Regions from separate parts of the Rhizobium sp. Nf11,1 genome, predicted to be linked through region 2. Evidence: riboswitches for the same ligand, from Rfam matches in the RefSeq annotation. Region 2 holds a riboswitch; the other holds the start of a gene.
The links. Region 2 has a riboswitch for S-adenosylmethionine ahead of ACQ7C1_RS00070 (O-succinylhomoserine sulfhydrylase). Riboswitches for the same ligand answer to the same signal wherever they lie in the genome.
Positions count from the first base shown of each region.

Region 1: another riboswitch for S-adenosylmethionine. It lies ahead of metA (homoserine O-acetyltransferase MetA); the one in region 2 lies ahead of ACQ7C1_RS00070 (O-succinylhomoserine sulfhydrylase).

Region 1 covers NZ_JBOBHU010000019.1:38,676-42,086, forward strand. Annotated here, with positions in the region: gene ACQ7C1_RS23875 (aldose epimerase family protein) at 1-896, opposite strand, end outside; gene metA (homoserine O-acetyltransferase MetA) at 985-1,908, opposite strand; SAM riboswitch at 1,958-2,035, opposite strand; gene ACQ7C1_RS23885 (ABC transporter ATP-binding protein/permease) at 2,189-3,411, shown strand, end outside.
Region 2 covers NZ_JBOBHU010000001.1:12,443-15,853, reverse strand. Annotated here, with positions in the region: gene ACQ7C1_RS00085 (hypothetical protein) at 1-106, shown strand, start outside; tRNA gene ACQ7C1_RS00080 (tRNA-Gly) at 130-203, opposite strand; gene ACQ7C1_RS00075 (2'-deoxycytidine 5'-triphosphate deaminase) at 251-1,345, opposite strand; SAM riboswitch at 1,420-1,498, shown strand; gene ACQ7C1_RS00070 (O-succinylhomoserine sulfhydrylase) at 1,542-2,726, shown strand; gene apaG (Co2+/Mg2+ efflux protein ApaG) at 2,951-3,343, shown strand; gene ACQ7C1_RS00060 (hypothetical protein) at 3,393-3,411, opposite strand, start outside.

The DNA of each region.
Region 1 (3,411 bases), on a different contig from region 2:
AACGGGCCGTATTTGCGCCCGCCGAGGCCGGGAGCACCTGTATTGAGCTTGAAGCCGGCATAGAACTGCACGCCCGGCTCGGTGCTGCGCACTTCGAGCGACACGCCGGAATAGAGGCTGCGGGCGAGCGCCACGGTCCGCTTGGCGGTGCGTTCTCGAGACAGGCAGAAATTATGGTCGTACAATGCCTGTTCATTGCCGACGAAACGCTTCATCGGAGCCATCTCGCGGAAATCGAATTCAGTGCCGGCAACGGGCCGGATTTCGCCGGTCGGCACCTGCTTTTCGTCGGTCGGCAAATAGTGATCGGCGGCGATCATGATGTCGTGGGCCAGCGCATCGTCGCGGCCGTCGAGATTGAAATAGGCGTGCTGGCAGACATTGGCGAGCGTCGGCTGGTCGCTTGTTGATTCGTAGGTGATCGACAGCTCGCCGTTGCCATGCACCCGGAACGTCGCCTGGATGGTGCAATTGCCGGGGTAGCCGGCGCGGCCGTCGGGATCGACGATCTTCATCACCAGCCGGTCGACGTCATGCTCGACGATCGTCCAGTTGCGCTTGCCGATGTTGTCGCTGCCGCCATGCAAATGCGTCACGCCGTTTTCGTTCCGCTCAAGCTGATAATCCTTGCCGTCGAGCGTGAACCTGCCGCCGCCGATGCGATTGGCGCAGCGGCCGGGCGTCGCGCCGAAATAGGCCGAGTAGAGGGGATAGCTATCGAAATCCTCGAAGCCGAGCTGCAGCGGCGCTTCATGGCCTGCAAGGCGCAGATCCTGGATGACGGCACCCCAGGTGATGATCTTGGCCGTCAGGCCGCCGCCCTTGATAACGACGCGATAGACAGTCTCGCCCGCCTTCGTCTGCCCAAACGCTTCCCGTTCCAACTTATCCGACATGATCGACCGTCCGTTCCTTAAGGGTTCGGACCGGAACCTGCCCGCATTTGCTTCAAACCGCAACCGGGCAGGTCAGAAAGAAATTCCGTTACAGATCCATGCCGATCTCTTCGACGTCATAGGGCGTCGTCTGGTAAATCTCATTGATCCAGTTACCGAACAAGAGGTGCGCATGGCTGCGCCAGCGGTTCTGCGGCGCAAGCGTCGGATCATTATGCGGGAAGTAATTATGCGGCATCTTGATCGGCACGCCGGCATCCACATCGCGGAAATACTCATCCGAAAGCGAGGTGGAATCATATTCGACGTGGTTGAACATGTAGAGCCGCCGGCCCCTCTTCTCGTGCACGAGGCATACGCCCATCTCGCTGGATTCCATCAGGATTTCCAGGCTTGCGGATTTCTCGATATCTTCGCGGCGCACCTCGGTCCACCGCGACACCGGGACCTCGAAATTGTCGGAAAAGCCGTTCAGATAGATGGAGGAAGGCTTCAGGTTCCGGTGCCGGTAGACGCCAAAGGCCTTTTCCTTCAGCTCATATTTCGGAACGCCGTGGAAGTGATAGATCGCCGCCATCGCGCCCCAGCAGACGTTCATCGTCGAATGGACGTTGGTCTCGGTCCAATTAAAGATCTCCTGCATCTCTGCCCAATAGGTAACGTCCTCGTAGGGCAGAAGCTCGATCGGCGCTCCGGTGATGATGAAGCCGTCGAACTTGCGCTGCTTCACCTCTTCCCAGGTCTGGTAGAAGGCGAGCAGGTGATCTTCGGATGTGTTCTTCGCCTTGTGGCCGCCGATGCGGATGAGCGACAGCTCCACCTGCAGCGGCGAAGCGCCGACGAGACGGGCCATCTGCAGTTCGGTCTTGATCTTGTTGGGCATCAGGTTGAGCAGGCCGATTTGCAACGGTCTTATATCCTGACGGATCGCCATCGTCTCGGTCATCACCCGCACACCTTCCTGAACCAGGGTTTCGAAAGCGGGCAGCGTATCGGGGATCTTGATGGGCATTTGCGGTCAACTCGATCGAAAATAAAAAACCGGCGGCGAAAAAATCGCTACCGGTCCGCACGCGGCCCTTTAGCGACTTTTTTAACGTGGCTGCAAGCCGGCCGGCCAAATCACCACGGAGTGCCTTAATTAGTCCCAGTTGAGCCGCGAATCAACTCCGAATGCATGCAGGAGCGGAGCGCCAAGAATCATCACAGTTTAATGACTGATAAAATCTGTTGATAGACCGGTAACGCCACCATGTTAATAATGACAGTATGGGCGGTGTTGGAAAAGCATGATGGCAGATAAGATCGAGGGGAGGCCGGGCACCAGGAGGCAGGATAAGGTTGGTTACGACTTCAGCCTGACATATCGCCTCGGAGTAATGTTCTCGGCATTCTGGAATTCTGAAGTGCGTGGCAAGGTGCTGTTTCTGGCAACAGTGCTGATCCTCGTCATCCTTCTGACAGCTTATGGCCAGGTCATTCTGAACGAGTGGAACGCCCCCTTCTATGATTCGCTCGAGCGCCGCGATCTCGGCGAATTCTTCCACCAGCTCGAAATCTTTGCGATGATCGCCGGCACGCTGCTGCTGCTCAACGTGCTGCAGGCCTGGCTGAACCAGATGACCGCGCTCTATATGCGCGAGGGCCTGTCGCGCGATCTCGTCAATCAATGGCTGAAGCGCAAGCGGGCGCTGCGGCTCGCCTCGAGCGGCCTGATCGGCGTCAATCCCGACCAGCGCCTGCACGAGGATTCCCGTAACCTCGCCGAAAGCACGACAGGGCTCGTTCTCGGCCTCTTACAGTCAACCATTCTTCTGGTGAGCTTCATCGGCGTGCTCTGGGAGCTGTCGAGCGGCTTCGTCTTCCACATCAGCGGCCACAGCTTCTCCATTCCAGGCTACATGGTCTGGGCAGCGATTTTTTATGCCGCCTCCGCCTCGGTGCTGAGTCAGGTCGTCGGCCGCAAGTTGGTGAAACTCAATGCCGACCGGTTCTCGAAGGAGGCCGAGCTTCGTTTCACGCTGATGCATGCCAATGAGAACATGCCGGCAATCACCGTCGCTCGCGGCGAAGAGAATGAACGCCGGCGCATCAACACCGACATCAGTTCGGTGCTGAGGGTGGTCAAGCGGCTCGCCATGGCCAATACCAATCTCACCTGGGTTTCGGCCGGCTACGGCTGGCTCGTGATCGTTATCCCCATTATCGTTGCCGCACCCGCTTATTTTTCCGGCGGCCTCACCCTCGGGCAGCTGATGATGTCGGTCGGCGCCTTCAACCAGGTTAATACGGCGTTGCGCTGGTATGTCGCCAATTTCGGCCCGATCGCCGAATGGCGTGCCACGCTGATGCGCGTCACCGACTTCCGCCAGGCGCTGCTCGACATGGACGAGGACTTTGGCGTGAAGGGCAGCATCGCCTATGAAAACACCACCCCCGACAAGCTGACGCTGAAGGATGTGGTGATCAATGCCAAAATCGGCGAAGACATCGAGGAATGCGGCGGTTTTCGCCT
Region 2 (3,411 bases):
CGACCAGTACGGCCGACAGGTGGAGGAAACCTACATCATCCAGCCCGACCGCAGCCTGATCATCGCACACCGCCGGTATAAGCCGATCCGGTTTTTCGGGGATTAGAAGGACATCGCTGGAAAGGCAGCTGGAGCGGGTGAAGGGAATCGAACCCTCGTATTCAGCTTGGGAAGCTGCTGCTCTACCATTGAGCTACACCCGCGATGCGCTGAGATTTCCAACAGATGGGGGCGGCTGTCAAGTCGCGTTTCAGATCCGGAAGTGCTTCGAGAGCTTGAGGCCCTGGGCCTGGTAGTTGGAGCCGAGGCCGGAGCCGTATAGGCTGGCCGGTTTTTCCTGCATGTGCTCGTAGACCAGGCGGCCGACGATCTGCCCGTCTTCGAGGATGAAGGGCACTTCGTGGCTTCGCACTTCGAGCACGGCGCGGCTGCCGCGCCCGCCGGCCGGCGCGTGGCCGAAGCCCGGATCGAAGAAGCCGGCATAGTGGACGCGGAATTCGCCGACCAGCGGATCGAAGGGGGTCATCTCGGCCGCATAATCCGGCGGCACATGCACGGCTTCACGCGAGACAAGGATATAGAACTCGTCGGGATCGAGGATCAGCTCGTTACGGCCGCGGCTGTAGAGCGGTTCCCAGAAATCAAAAATATCGTGCTGGTCCTTTTCATCGACGTCGACGACGGCGGTATGGTGTTTGCCGCGATAACCGATCAGGCCGTCCTTGTCGCCGGTGAGATCGATCGACAGCGCAATGCCGCCGCCCGAGACGTTCGGCTGCTTGCTGGCAACGAGCGTTTCGCTTTCATGCAGCCTCAGAAGTTCCGGCTCGCCGAGCACGGACTGGCCGACACGGAAGCGGATCTGCGACAGGCGCGAGCCGCGGCGCACGACGATCGGGAAGGTGCGCGGGCTGATTTCGAGATAGAGCGGGCCGGAATAGCCCGGCGGGATCTTGTCGAATTCCTGGGCGTAGTCGGTGATGACGCGGGTGAAGATATCGAGCCTGCCGGTCGAGCTCTTCGGATTGGCCGAAGCCGACATGTCGGCAGGCAGCGCCAGGCTCTCCATCAGCGGTACGATATAGACGCAGCCGGTTTCGAGCACCGCGCCCTGGGAAAGGTCGATCACGTGCAGGCTCAGCCGATCGAGCTTGTCCGAGACCAGATGCGAGGGGCCGGGCATGAAGGAAGCGCGCACACGAAAGGCCTTGCTTCCTAGACGCAGGTCGAGGCTCGCCGGCTGGATCTGATCGCGGTCGAGCTCCCGCTCGGAGTTCAGACGCCCCGTTTCGAACAGTGCCGCAATCGCGCGGTCCGCCAGAATTCCAGTTTCGCGAGCCATCATGCCCCATCCATCATTTTGCCGCCGACAAAACCAAACTCGGGGAATTGACGCAAGCAGCTAACAGCAGTATTGCAGAATTATCCCGTGGTGATTTGGCCGGTCGGCTTGCAGCCACGTTAAACAAGTGGCTAAAAAGACCGGGTTATGAAACCGGTCTGCTTTTGCGGCCGGTTTTTTGTTATGTGAAGGTGATGGCATGAGCAAGACCTGGCGCCCGGCAACCCAACTCGTCCATGGCGGCACGCTGCGTTCGCAATATGGCGAAACATCCGAGGCAATCTATCTCACCCAGGGTTTCGTCTATGACACGTCGGAAGCGGCAGAAGCCCGCTTCAAGGGCGAAACGGACGGCTTCATCTATGCCCGCTACGGCAGCCCGACCAACGACATGTTCGAAAAGCGCATGTGCGCATTGGAAGGCGCTGAAGATGCCCGCGCCACCGCCTCCGGCATGGCGGCCGTCGCCGCCGCCGTCCTTTGCCAGGTCAAGGCCGGCGACCATATCGTCGCGGCCCGCGCGCTGTTCGGCTCCTGCCGCTGGGTCGTGGAAACGCTGGCGCCGAAATACGGCATCGAGTGCACGCTGGTCGACGGCCGGGATCTCGCCAACTGGGAAAAGGCGGTCCGCCCGAATACCAAGGTATTCTTCCTAGAGAGCCCGACCAACCCGACGCTCGAAGTGATCGATATCGCGGGCGTCGCCAGGCTCGCCAACCAGGTCGGCGCCAAGTTGATCGTCGACAACGTCTTCGCGACGCCGCTCTTTCAGAAGCCGCTCGAACTCGGCGCCCATATCGTTGTCTATTCCGCCACCAAGCACATAGACGGCCAAGGCCGGTGCCTCGGCGGCGTGGTGCTCGCCGACAAGGCATGGATCGACGAGAACCTGCACGACTATTTCCGCCATACCGGCCCGGCCATGTCGCCGTTCAATGCCTGGACGCTTCTGAAGGGCATCGAGACGCTGCCGCTGCGCGTCAAGCAGCAGACTGAGAATGCGGCGAAGATCGCCGATTTCCTGGCAGAGCAGGGCAAGGTCGCCAAGGTGATCTATCCCGGCCGCAAGGATCACCCGCAGGCTGACATCATCGCCAAGCAGATGACCGGCGGCTCGACGCTCGTCTGCTTCGAGCTGAAGGGCGGCAAGGAGGCGGCCTTCGCGCTGCAGAACGCGCTTGAGATCATCAAGATCTCCAACAATCTCGGCGACAGCAAAAGCCTGATCACCCATCCGGCAACGACGACGCACAAGAACCTGACGGAAGAGGCGCGTGCCGAACTCGGCATTTCTCCGGGCACGGTGCGGCTTTCGGCCGGCATCGAGGACACGGACGACCTGATCGAGGATTTCGCGCAGGCGCTTTCCAAGGTTTCGGCCTGATCGACTGGAATAGCGGCCGGACTTCAATGAGGAGCCGGCCGCCGATCTGCGGGAACAAGTACCCGCGCGCCGGCGTTGCGAAGTAAAATTAACGCTGACGATTAGGCTTAACGATCGAAAACCATACGATGATCACCATTTGACCGCTGATCAACGTTCCGTTTCTTGACGGACGGGGCCTCTTTATAAGATACGGGTAACATATCTTGACTATGGTGCAAGGCATGTATCGCGCCCTCACAAGAGATATCGAAGTCGTGGTCGAACCGTTCTATCTGGAGGAGCAATCCGATCCGGAAGACGATCGCTATGTCTGGGGTTACCGGATCGTCATCAGCAACAATTCCGGCGTCGCCGTTCGCCTCATCAATCGCTACTGGAACATCACCGACCAGAACGGGGTGGTGGACGAGGTGACCGGCCCCGGCGTCGTCGGCGAACAGCCGCGGCTCAGCCCGGGCGACACCTACGAATATTCCTCCGGCTGTCCGCTCGACACGCCCTCAGGCCTGATGTTCGGCCATTACCAGATGGAAACGGATGAAGGCGAGCTATTCGACGTCGACATCCCCGCCTTCTCGCTTGATTCGCCGGGGCTGCTGCGCGTGCTGAACTGAGCGCCGGCCCCAAAGTGGATATGCCCGATTCACCCCCAGATGACATGCATCAGAGATCAAAAGGATCC